Linked DNA regions of Syntrophobotulus glycolicus DSM 8271. The protein of the gene in region 1 binds, or shares a complex with, the protein of each later gene. Links are inferred from orthologs where the notes say so. Each region holds a gene or a part of one and is shown on either strand. Other genes may lie near its edges.

The links.
Region 2: the proteins of rimM (region 1) and rpsS are in contact, whole or in part, in a crystal structure (PDB 3A1P), measured with the Thermus thermophilus proteins. The link is inferred for Syntrophobotulus glycolicus DSM 8271 from one-to-one orthologs. Residues at the interface, in WP_008632437.1 of Thermus thermophilus: Val4, Glu5, Ile6, Gly7, Arg8, Arg22, Gly23, Glu24, Val26, Leu84, Glu85, Glu86, Gly87, Arg88, Tyr89, Tyr90, Tyr91, Phe92, Leu94, Asp111, Ile112, Leu113, Asp114, Ala115, Gly116, Ala117, Gln118, Asp119, Val120, Ile122; in WP_011173711.1 of Thermus thermophilus: Lys28, Arg29, Leu30, Lys32, Thr48, Gln56, His57, Val58, Pro59, Val60, Tyr61, Thr63, Met66, Glu73, Phe74, Pro76, Thr77, Arg78, Arg81, His83, Gly84, Lys85, Glu86, Ala87, Lys88, Ala89, Thr90, Lys91, Lys92, Lys93.

The regions. Positions count from the first base shown.
Region 1 is NC_015172.1:2,341,236-2,346,782, reverse strand. What follows is about bases 2,806-5,547. They hold rimM (ribosome maturation factor RimM), read left to right. Parts: upstream 2,806-3,792; coding sequence 3,793-4,302; downstream 4,303-5,547. Other genes in these bases: SGLY_RS11555 (RNA methyltransferase), read left to right, coding at 5,164-5,547; trmD (tRNA (guanosine(37)-N1)-methyltransferase TrmD), read left to right, coding at 4,315-5,127; SGLY_RS11570 (KH domain-containing protein), read left to right, coding at 3,479-3,709; rpsP (30S ribosomal protein S16), read left to right, coding at 3,195-3,461; ffh (signal recognition particle protein), read left to right, coding at 2,806-3,119. In the rest of the region: SGLY_RS11590 (amidohydrolase), read left to right, coding at 1-1,180; YlxM family DNA-binding protein, read left to right, coding at 1,311-1,676; more of ffh, read left to right, coding at 1,740-2,805. UniProt on the Escherichia coli protein: One of at least 4 proteins (Era, RbfA, RimM and RsgA/YjeQ) that assist in the late assembly stage of the 30S ribosomal subunit.
Region 2 is NC_015172.1:406,904-411,722, reverse strand. Bases 1,451-4,310 are described here. They hold rpsS (30S ribosomal protein S19), read right to left. Parts: upstream 3,092-4,310; coding sequence 2,810-3,091; downstream 1,451-2,809. Other genes in these bases: rplD (50S ribosomal protein L4), read right to left, coding at 4,251-4,310; rplW (50S ribosomal protein L23), read right to left, coding at 3,971-4,258; rplB (50S ribosomal protein L2), read right to left, coding at 3,112-3,939; rplV (50S ribosomal protein L22), read right to left, coding at 2,446-2,787; rpsC (30S ribosomal protein S3), read right to left, coding at 1,779-2,441. Also shown: rplE (50S ribosomal protein L5), read right to left, coding at 1-28; rplX (50S ribosomal protein L24), read right to left, coding at 49-393; rplN (50S ribosomal protein L14), read right to left, coding at 423-791; rpsQ (30S ribosomal protein S17), read right to left, coding at 856-1,116; rpmC (50S ribosomal protein L29), read right to left, coding at 1,142-1,342; more of rplP, read right to left, coding at 1,329-1,450; more of rplD, read right to left, coding at 4,311-4,819. UniProt on the Escherichia coli protein: In the E.coli 70S ribosome in the initiation state it has been modeled to contact the 23S rRNA of the 50S subunit forming part of bridge B1a; this bridge is broken in the model with bound EF-G.

The DNA.
Region 1 (5,547 bases):
ACCGGATGGATTTGAGCCTGATCAAATCCTGGATCTGCAAAATGATGTCATTATGCCGGGACTGATCAATACCCACACTCATGCGGCGATGACGATGCTGCGCGGATATGCCGACGATATGCCCTTGATGCCCTGGCTGGAAAAGAAAGTCTGGCCGTTTGAAGAAAAGCTGCAAGGGGAAGATGTCTATTGGGGCAGTAAACTGGCCTTTGCCGAAATGATCAAATCAGGTACGACAGCGATGGCCGATATGTATTTTTTTATGGAAGATGTAGCCCGGGCCGTAATCGACACGGGAATCAGAGCGGTATTGGCCAGAGGTATCGTCGCTTTGGAGAAGGAGACCGGTCTTCGTTCTCTGAAAAACAATATTGAATTATTTGAGAAATATCATGGGGCAGGAGCAGGACGGATTAAAGTTTATTTTGGACCGCATGCCCCCTATACATGTCCGGGAGATGTTTTGCGGACGGTTAAAAAGGAAGCAGACAGACTTGGGACAGGAATACATATTCACCTGGCAGAAACGTTGACTGAAGTCGAAACAATCAAAGAGAAGTATGGATTATCCCCCGCAAAGTGGCTGGAACAGTTGGATTTCTTCGGTGGGCCGGTGCTTGCCGCTCATTGTGTCCATCTTGACGAAGAGGAGATGGATATTCTGAGGAAAAACGATGTCGCTGTTGCCCATAATCCGGAAAGCAATATGAAGCTGAATAGCGGGGCTGCCCCGGTCAAAGCTCTGCTGGACAGGGGAATTCTTGTCGGTATCGGGACTGATGGGACTTCCAGCAATAATGACTTGGACATGTTCTCCGAAATACGCACAGCATCCTTTCTGCAAAAACTGGTATCCGGTCCCGAAGCTTTACCCGCTTATACTGTATTAAAAATGGCTACAGTTGACGGGGCAAAGGCTTTAGGCTTGGATAAGGTGGGGATGCTGAAACCGGGGTATAAGGCGGATCTGATCAGCGTTGATTTTGACCAGCCCCATTTTTATCCCCGATTCTCGGTGGTATCTCATCTCGTATACTGTGCCAAAGGCAATGATGTTCGTACCGTAATGGTTGACGGGTGTTTACTGATGGCAGACAGGCAGCTTTTCAAGATTGATCAAAAAGAGGTCTGTACCGAAACGGAGAATAGAGCAAAAAGAATCGCAGAAGCTGTAGGATAAAATACGGACAGAGGGAAGGCACTTGACAAATGTTTTCCCTCATTATAAAATACCAAAGTGTAAAGGAAAACTGCTTTACAGGTACGACTGATCGAAAATTAAACTTTTTCCCGAGAGGTTGCGTCTAATCATGAAGGATCTGGCCAGAAGGGCGTTCTTATTTGATTTTTACGGGCCTCTGCTTACTGAAAAGCAGAGCAGAATATGGGATCTATATTATAATCTGGATTATTCTCTGGCGGAGATTGCCGAGGGAGAAGAAATCAGCCGGCAGGCGGTGCATGACCTTCTGAAAAGAACGGAAAAGATCCTCAATGATTATGAAAGCAAGCTTCTTCTTGTTCAAAAATTTGAAATGGAGAGGGAAAAGCTTGCCAGAATAGAGGCTCTTTTGCAGAGTCTGGAGCGGGAGTCTTTTTGTTCGGAAGAAGGATGGATGAAAAAACAGGATATTGGATTTGAAATAAAACAGATGATCAGTGATACCTTGAAATAATGGGTAAGGCAAAGATCAATGAGATAATGAATTGTCAAGAGAAGAGGGTTGACACGGATGGCCATGTTTGAAGGGCTAAGTGAAAAACTGCAGGCAACATTTAAAAGATTAAAAGGTAAAGGCAAACTGACTGAAGCCGATGTGAATGAAGCAATGCGCGAAGTGAGGGTAGCCTTGCTGGAAGCTGATGTGAACTTCAAGGTAGTCAAGGATCTTATTGCCAAAATCAAAGAGCGTGCGGTAGGTCAGGAAGTCCTGGAATCTCTCACACCGGGCCAGCATGTGATTAAGATTGTCAATGAAGAAATGGTCGCAATGATGGGCGGGTCGGAGAGCAAGCTGGCCATATCCTCTAAACCTCCCACTGTGGTTATGCTGGTGGGGCTGCAGGGAGCGGGGAAGACGACCCATGGGGCCAAGTTGGCCAATATGCTGAAAAAGCAGGGTAAACACCCGCTTTTGGTCGCCTGTGATATTTACAGACCGGCAGCGATTAAACAGCTCCAGGTTTTAGGGGAGCAAATTAAAGTACCTGTTTTTTCTCTTGGACAGGAAAACCCGGTTAAGATAGCAGGGGAAAGCCTGGATTATGCCGGAAAGAACGGGCATGACACGGTTATTATTGATACGGCGGGCCGTCTCCATATCAATGAAGAGCTGATGGGGGAGCTGGAGGACATTAAAGCTGTTGTCCAACCCCATGAGATTTTGCTTGTTGTTGATGCCATGACCGGTCAGGATGCGGTAAATGTTGCTGAAACATTTAACAGCAAGCTGGCCCTGAGCGGGGTAATCTTGTCCAAGCTCGACGGGGACACACGCGGCGGGGCCGCGATCTCCGTCAGGTCTGTTACCGGTTGCCCGATTAAATATGCCGGGGTCGGAGAAAAGATGGATGCTTTGGAAGTTTTTTATCCGGACCGGATGGTGTCAAGAATTCTGGGCATGGGAGATGTGTTGACCCTAATCGAAAAGGCTCAGAATGCCTTTGACGACAAAAAAGCCAAAGAGCTGGAAGAAAAGATCCGCAAGCAGGAATTGACTCTTGATGATTTTCTGGATCAGATCAATCAACTGCGTAAGATGGGATCACTTTCCTCGGTTTTGGAAATGATTCCGGGAATCGGCAAACAGCTTAAAGATGTGCAGATCGATGATAAAGAGTTTGCCAGAGTTGAAGCGATGATTCAGTCAATGACAGTGGAAGAACGCACCAGACCGGCAGTGATTAAAGATTCCCGCAAAAAAAGGATTGCCAGAGGAAGCGGGACTTCAGTTCAGGATGTCGGCAAGCTGATTAAACAATATGAGCAGACGAAAAAAATGATGAAGCAGATGTCCGGGCTTCCCGGAATGGGCGGGCCGCCCAAGTCCGGGAAGAATAAAAAAGGGAAAAAAGCTGCCGGCAAAAAATTGCCGTTCAAATTGCCTTTCCCTTTCTGATCGTTCATCATCAATCCTTATAAATAGAAAAAAGATCATAAAAAATCGGAATTATCCTGATGAGGAGGTGATATTATGGCAACAGCAATCCGCCTGCGCCGGATGGGCGCAAAAAAGAATCCTTTCTATCGTGTGGTTGTTTGTGATTCGGCATCCCGTCGTGATGGAAGACCTATTGAAGAAATCGGTTACTATGATCCGACAAAGAATCCCCACGACGTCAAGGTTGATGAAATTAAAGCAATGAAATGGCTTCAAGAAGGCGCTCAGCCTTCCGATACGGTCAAATCCTTATTTAAGAAAGTCGGCATTATGGAAAAGTTTCATCAATCCAAGAAATAGTAGCTAGGGGTGATCCTGTGAAGGATGTTGTTGAAGTCATGGCCAAAGCTCTGGTAGACAGGCCTGATCAGGTTATTGTCTCCCAGACCGAAACGGAGAAAAGTATTCATCTTCAACTGACAGTTGCTCCTGAGGACATGGGCAAGGTAATCGGCAAACAGGGAAAAATTGCCAATGCCATCCGTACAGTTGTCAAGGCTGCAGCCGTTAAAGACGGACGTAGAGTGATCGTTGACATAGACCAGTGATGTTAAGAAGGGCGCAGGCCCTTTTTGACTTCCCGGCCTAAACGGCTCGGGAAGAGGCGGATATTGGAAAAGAGGTCGCTTTTGTGGATATCAAAGAGACAGTTCTGGTGGGTGAAATCCTCAAACCTCAGGGAATTAACGGCGAGTTGAAAATATACCCGATTACCGATGATGCCGGCAGGTTCAAGAATCTGCAAAGTGTCTTTCTGGCTAAGGGAGAAGTCGTAACTCAATACAAGGTGCTTAAATCCCGGATAGATCCCAAAGGGATGGTATTTCTTGAGTTGGAAGGGCTGGAAACAAGGGAACAGAGTGAAAGGCTGCGCGGGTTTGAAGTGAGAATCACCAGAGATAAGGTTCCCCCTCTGGCCGAAGGCTGGTACTATTTCGAGCTGGAGGGAATGCGGGTTTATGAAAATAATATTCTTCTTGGGACTTTGACTCAGGTCTTGGAAACCGGATCGAATGATGTCTACCTGATCAAGGGAGCCAAAGGAGAGTTCTATATCCCTGCTCTCAAATCTGTTGTGCAAAAGGTCGATGTTCCGGCCGGCCGGATGGATGTCATCCTGCCGGAAGGTTTACTTGACTGAGAGGTGAGGCATATGGATTTTACGGTACTGACGATTTTCCCGGAAATGTTTGCCCCGCTTAGAGAAAGCATTCTGAAAAGGGCCGGTGAAGCCGGACATATTTCTGTCAGACTGGTGAATTTTCGAGAATATGCTGTCAGCAAGCATAAAAATGTTGATGATGTTCCCTTTGGCGGCGGTTCGGGAATGGTTTTAAAGCCGGAGCCGATCTATGCCGCTGTCCGGGATTTGCCTCCGGCAGAAGGCCGGAGAAAGATTCTGCTCATGACTCCTCAGGGCAAGCTTTTTAACCAGGAAATGGGCAAAAAACTGGCCAGGGCAGATGAGCTGGTGATCTTGTGCGGACATTATGAAGGATATGATGAAAGAATCAGATCTCTGGCCGATGAAGAGATTTCCATCGGGGATTATGTGCTGACAGGAGGAGAACTGGCTGCTATGGTTATTATTGATGCTGTCAGCAGGCATCTTCCGGGAGTCCTGGGTAAAGCGGATTCCTCTGTAGATGATTCCTTAACCGAAGGACTGCTGGAATATCCCCAATATACCCGACCTCCTGATTTTGAAGGAATGAGAGTGCCGGACATCCTGCTGAGCGGTCATCATGCCAATATTCAGCGCTGGCGGCGCAAAGAAGCAATCCGGCGTACCTTTTTACGGCGCCCTGATTTAAGCCTGACGGCCAAGTTCTGCTCTGCTGACTATGAGCTGCTGGAGGAGCTGGCCGGTGAGACGGAGGCCATAGCAGAGGCCAGGCCAAAATGGGAGCATTTAAAGCCCCCTTCCAAGAAAGCGCTCCGGCAAAGGAAGACTGAAAAAAGCTAAGGAATGGTAAAGAAAAACCGCGGAGGGATCTTCCTTATGGGGGAATTATATATCGCATTAGTTCATGCACCGGTCTATAACAAGAATATGGAGGAAGTGGCCACTTCTATCACGAATCTTGATTTGCACGATATTGCGCGCTGCTCGGCAACTTACGGGCTTCAACGCTATTATGTCGTACACCCCGCTCCGGCCCAGCATGCTTTGGCCCAGAGAATTATGGGTTTTTGGCGGGAGGGCTTCGGAGCCGAGTACAATCCTGACCGCTATGAGGCTTTTTCCAGGGTACGCCTGGTCGCGTCAGTGGAGGATGCCTTATCAGATATAGCAAGAGAACAGGAAGGCAAAAGGGTCCATGTCATAGCAACCGATGCCCGTCTTTATCCAGATGCGGTCAGTTATGAAAGCATGCGCAAAAAG
Region 2 (4,819 bases), 1.9 Mb from region 1 along the record:
TCCTGTATATTTCTTTTAAACGAGCCACCTGAGTACCTCCCTTCCAAATTATTTCTTCGTGCTGTCCACAAAGCTATGTCCGCATTTTTTGCAGACTCTGAATTTACCTTGTTCTGTTATCTTCATACTCCGCCTTGTTACTGAATTGCATTCTGTGCAGTACAGCATAACATTGGAGCTATTAATTGGGGCTTCCTTTTCTACAATCCCACCTTGAGGCAATGCTTTTGTCGGTTTGGTATGTCTCTTTACGATATTGACCTGTTCGACAACTACCCTGTTTGCCTTAGGCAGTACTTGCAATACTTTACCTTTTTTACCGGCATCTTTGCCGGTTATGACCATAACCGTGTCGCCTTTTCTGACATGAACCTTGTGATTCTCGGCGGCCATTAACTTTCACCTCCGTCCGGCACGTTATCTTACAATACTTCCGGTGCTAACGAAACAATTTTCATATAGTCTTTTTCTCTTAATTCACGGGCCACCGGTCCGAAAATACGGGTACCTCTCGGGCTTTTATCATCCCTGATGATTACGGCAGCATTTTCACTGAATCTAATATAAGAACCATCGGCTCTCTTGATTTCCTTGGTTGTACGGACAACCACCGCTTTAACGACATCTCCCTTTTTGACAACGCCACCTGGTGTTGCTTCTTTAACTGAAGCAACGATGACATCGCCAATGGAAGCATAGCGACGCTTTGAGCCGCCCATCACCCGGATACAGAGAAGTTTCTTTGCTCCAGTGTTATCTCCAACCTTTAGTGTAGTTTCAGCTTGGATCATCCGGTGTGACCTCCCTTCTGTTGCTTGAATTCAATTTATACTCTTTGTTTTATTCCCGTCAGTATTACAGAACAACGGCCTTTTCAACGATATTGACCAGTCTCCAGCGTTTTTCCTTGCTTAAAGGCCTGGTTTCCATAATTAAGACAATGTCTCCAATTTTGGCTTCATTGTTCTCGTCATGAGCTTTATATTTTTTGGTGTTTTTCACGGTCTTTTTATATTTAGGATGGCTTTCCAAGGTTTCGACCGCTACAACAATGGTTTTATCCATTTTGTCACTGACTACTTTTCCGTATCTTTCTTTACGCTGTGTTCTTTCCACTGTTCACTGCCTCCTTTCCCAATCCTCAAGCACGGTTAAGTTCGCGCTCACGCAGAATGGTCTTTCCTCTGGCGATTCCTTTACGTACATCTCTGATACGCATTGGATTATCCAGCTGTCCTGTCGCTAATTGGAAACGCAAATTGAACAGTTCGGTTTTCAGCTGGTCGATTTGCTTTAAGAGTTCTTCATCCGTCATGTCTCTTAAATTCTTACTCTTCGCCATTTGCGTCACCTCCAGCCTGTTCAGCAACTTCTTCCCTGCGGACAAACTTGCATTTGATCGGGAGTTTATGCATAGCAAGACGAAGTGCTTCACGAGCTACTTCTTCCGAAACTCCTGCGAGTTCAAACATTACTCTGTTGGGCTTTACAACCGCAACCCAGTATTCGGGCGCCCCTTTACCGCTACCCATACGGGTTTCGGCAGGCTTTGCCGTGATTGGTCTGTCCGGAAAAATATTGATCCACACTTGACCGCCACGTTTGATATAACGGGTCATGGCAATACGGGCCGCTTCAATCTGACGATTGGTGACCCAGGCCCCTTCCAGCGCCATCAGGCCATATTCCCCATAGGTTACCTTATTCCCTTTGTATGCTTTCCCTTTTATACTGGGACGAAATTGCTTACGGTGTTTTACTCTGGTAGGTACAAGCATTTATTTTCCTCCTTCCTCCTGAGCAGCTTTCTTGGTCGGAAGAACTTCTCCTTTGTAAATCCAGACCTTGACGCCGATTTTGCCGTAGGTTGTATCAGCTTCAGCAAAACCATAATCAATATCGGCACGCAGGGTATGAAGCGGTACTTTTCCTTCGTTATACCATTCGGTACGAGCGATTTCCGCTCCACCAAGACGTCCGCTACATGAGATTTTGATCCCTTGGCCGCCTGCACGGATGGTGCGTCCGACTGTCTGCTTCATTGCCCTACGGAAAGATACTCTTTTTTTCAGTTGTTGAGCCACGCTTTCTGCAACCAATTTGGCATCCAGTTCAGGTTTCTTGATTTCTACAATGTTTACGGCAACCTGTTTTCCACCGGTCAGTTTTTCTAAATCCCTGCGCAGATTCTCAACTTCCGTGCCGCCGCGCCCAATAACAATACCGGGTTTAGCCGCATGAATGGATACTTTGACCCTGTTGGCTGCTCTTTCAATCTCAACCTTGGGAACTCCAGCCTGTTGAAGTTTCTGCACGACGAATTTACGAATCTGAAGGTCCTCGTGGAGGAGATCACCGTAGTTCTTATCAGCATACCAGCGGCCTTCCCATGAACGGATAACTCCGATACGAAGACCATTTGGATTAACTTTTTGACCCACTTCCTTAGTCCTCCTTCTTATCCCCGACTACTACTGTGATATGACTGCTTCTTTTCCGAATCCTGTCTGCTCTTCCCATAGCACGAGGCATTATGCGCTTCATGGTTGGTCCCTGATCGACAAAAATTTTGGTGACATACAGATCATCGGCACTCAATTCTAAATTGTGTTCTGCATTGGCTACTGCCGACCGCAGAACTTTACTCACAGGTTCGGTGGAACCTTTTGGCGTAAAACGCAAGATAGCCAGTGCCTCCTCAACTTTTTTTCCGCGGATCAAGTCAACAACCAGGCGGACCTTGCGAGGAGAGATACGGACATGTTTTGCAATTGCCTTAGCTTCCATATTTGCTTACCTCCTCTTCAAGTTATCTAAGTCCACTGGACTTTTCGCTGCCGGCATGACCTTTATAAGTTCTGGTCGGTGCAAACTCACCGAGCTTGTGCCCAACCATATCTTCTGTTACATATACCGGAACATGCTTGCGTCCATTATGGACTGCTATCGTATGACCTATCATTTGGGGAAATATTGTTGATCTTCTCGACCAAGTTTTCAATACCTTTTTTTCCCCTGCCTGGTTCATATCTTCTACCCTTTTCAAAAGGCGGGCCTCAACAAAAGGTCCTTTTTTCAGAGATCTGCTCATTCTGAGGTCTCCTTTCGTTTCTACTTATCTCTGTGTTTAACAATAAACTTCTCACTGAGACTTTTCTTCTTGCGGGTCTTAGCTCCCAGTGCCGGTTTGCCCCAAGGGGTAACCGGATTGCGGCCGATTGGGTTACGGCCTTCACCACCGCCGTGGGGATGGTCTACCGGATTCATAACCGCACCGCGGACCGTCGGGCGGATACCCAGCCAACGGCTTCTTCCCGCTTTACCGATAGAAACATTTTCATAATCCAGATTTCCTACCTGGCCAATAGTCGCCCGGCATTCGATATGGATCATCCTCATTTCACCGGAAGGAAGCCTGAGCGTCGCATATTTACCTTCCTTAGCCATAAGCTGAGCAGAACCCCCTGCTGAACGCACCAGTTGTCCGCCTTTGCCTTTTTTCAGCTCAATGTTATGCACCAGTGTACCAACCGGGATATTTTTGAGTGGAAGGGTGTTTCCTACCTTTATATCAGCATCCGCTCCGTTAATGATCTCCTGTCCGACTTTAAGTCCGAGAGGAGCAATAATGTACGCTTTGCTGCCATCGGCATAATTGAGAAGCGCAATATTTGCTGAGCGGTTAGGATCGTATTCCACACTGGCCACTCTGGCCGGAATACCTTCCTTGTTTCTCTTGAAATCAATGATACGGTACATTCTTTTGTGCCCGCCGCCTTTATGGCGGACCGTCAAGCGTCCCAGATTATTTCTGCCGCCTTTTTTACGCAGGGGAACCAGCAATGAACGCTCGGGCTCAATTCTTGTTATTTCTTCAAAAGTCAAAACCGTCATCTGTCTGCGCCCCGGTGATGTCGGCTTAAATGATCTAGTTGGCATTTATTTCCCTCCTTTGCCTGAGGTGGTTATATTACAAACCAGCAAATCCTTCAATTTTATTTCCCTCTTTAAGGGTGACAATGGCTTTTTTACGATTGGAAGTGCGGCCAAGATAACGACCGACTCTCTTTTCTTTGCCCTTCACTGTCATGGTCGTGACTTCTTCAACCTGGACTTTAAACATTTTTTCGACTGCCGCTTTAATTTCAATCTTATTGGCTGCAGGATTTACCCAGAAGGTGTATTTGTTTTGTTCAATCATCCCTACCGACTTTTCAGAGATAGTAGGATAGATCAGGACATCTCTCGCGTCACGCATTTCCATACACCTCCTCCGCTTTGATTACAGCCTGTTTAGAAATAACCAGCACATCATGTTTTAAAAGATCCACAACATTAATGCTTTCCGCACTCGCTGTTTTGACCCCCTGAATGTTACGGGCTGAAAGCTGAACATTCTTGTCACTGCCTTCTGTTACGACCAAGGCTTTTCTGTCCACCTTTATCGCTTCCAGGAATTTCACCATATCTTTTGTTTTTGGTGCATCAAATTTCAGATCATCAACGACAATCAGATTACTTTCATTGACCTTGCTGGAAAGAGCTGAGCAGAGGGCAAGACGCTTTACTTTCTTGGGAACTTTTTTGCTGTAATCCCTTGGTTTTGGCCCAAATACGATACCGCCGCCTCTCCAGAGAGGAGAACGGATCGTACCTGCTCTCGCCCGGCCGGTCCCTTTTTGACGCCATGGTTTGCGTCCGCCGCCTCTGACTTCACTGCGTCCCAGAGTAGAATGCGTTCCTACTCTGGCATTCGCCATCTGCGCTACAACTACCGAATGCATAACACCGATATTCGGTGTTACACCAAATATTCGTT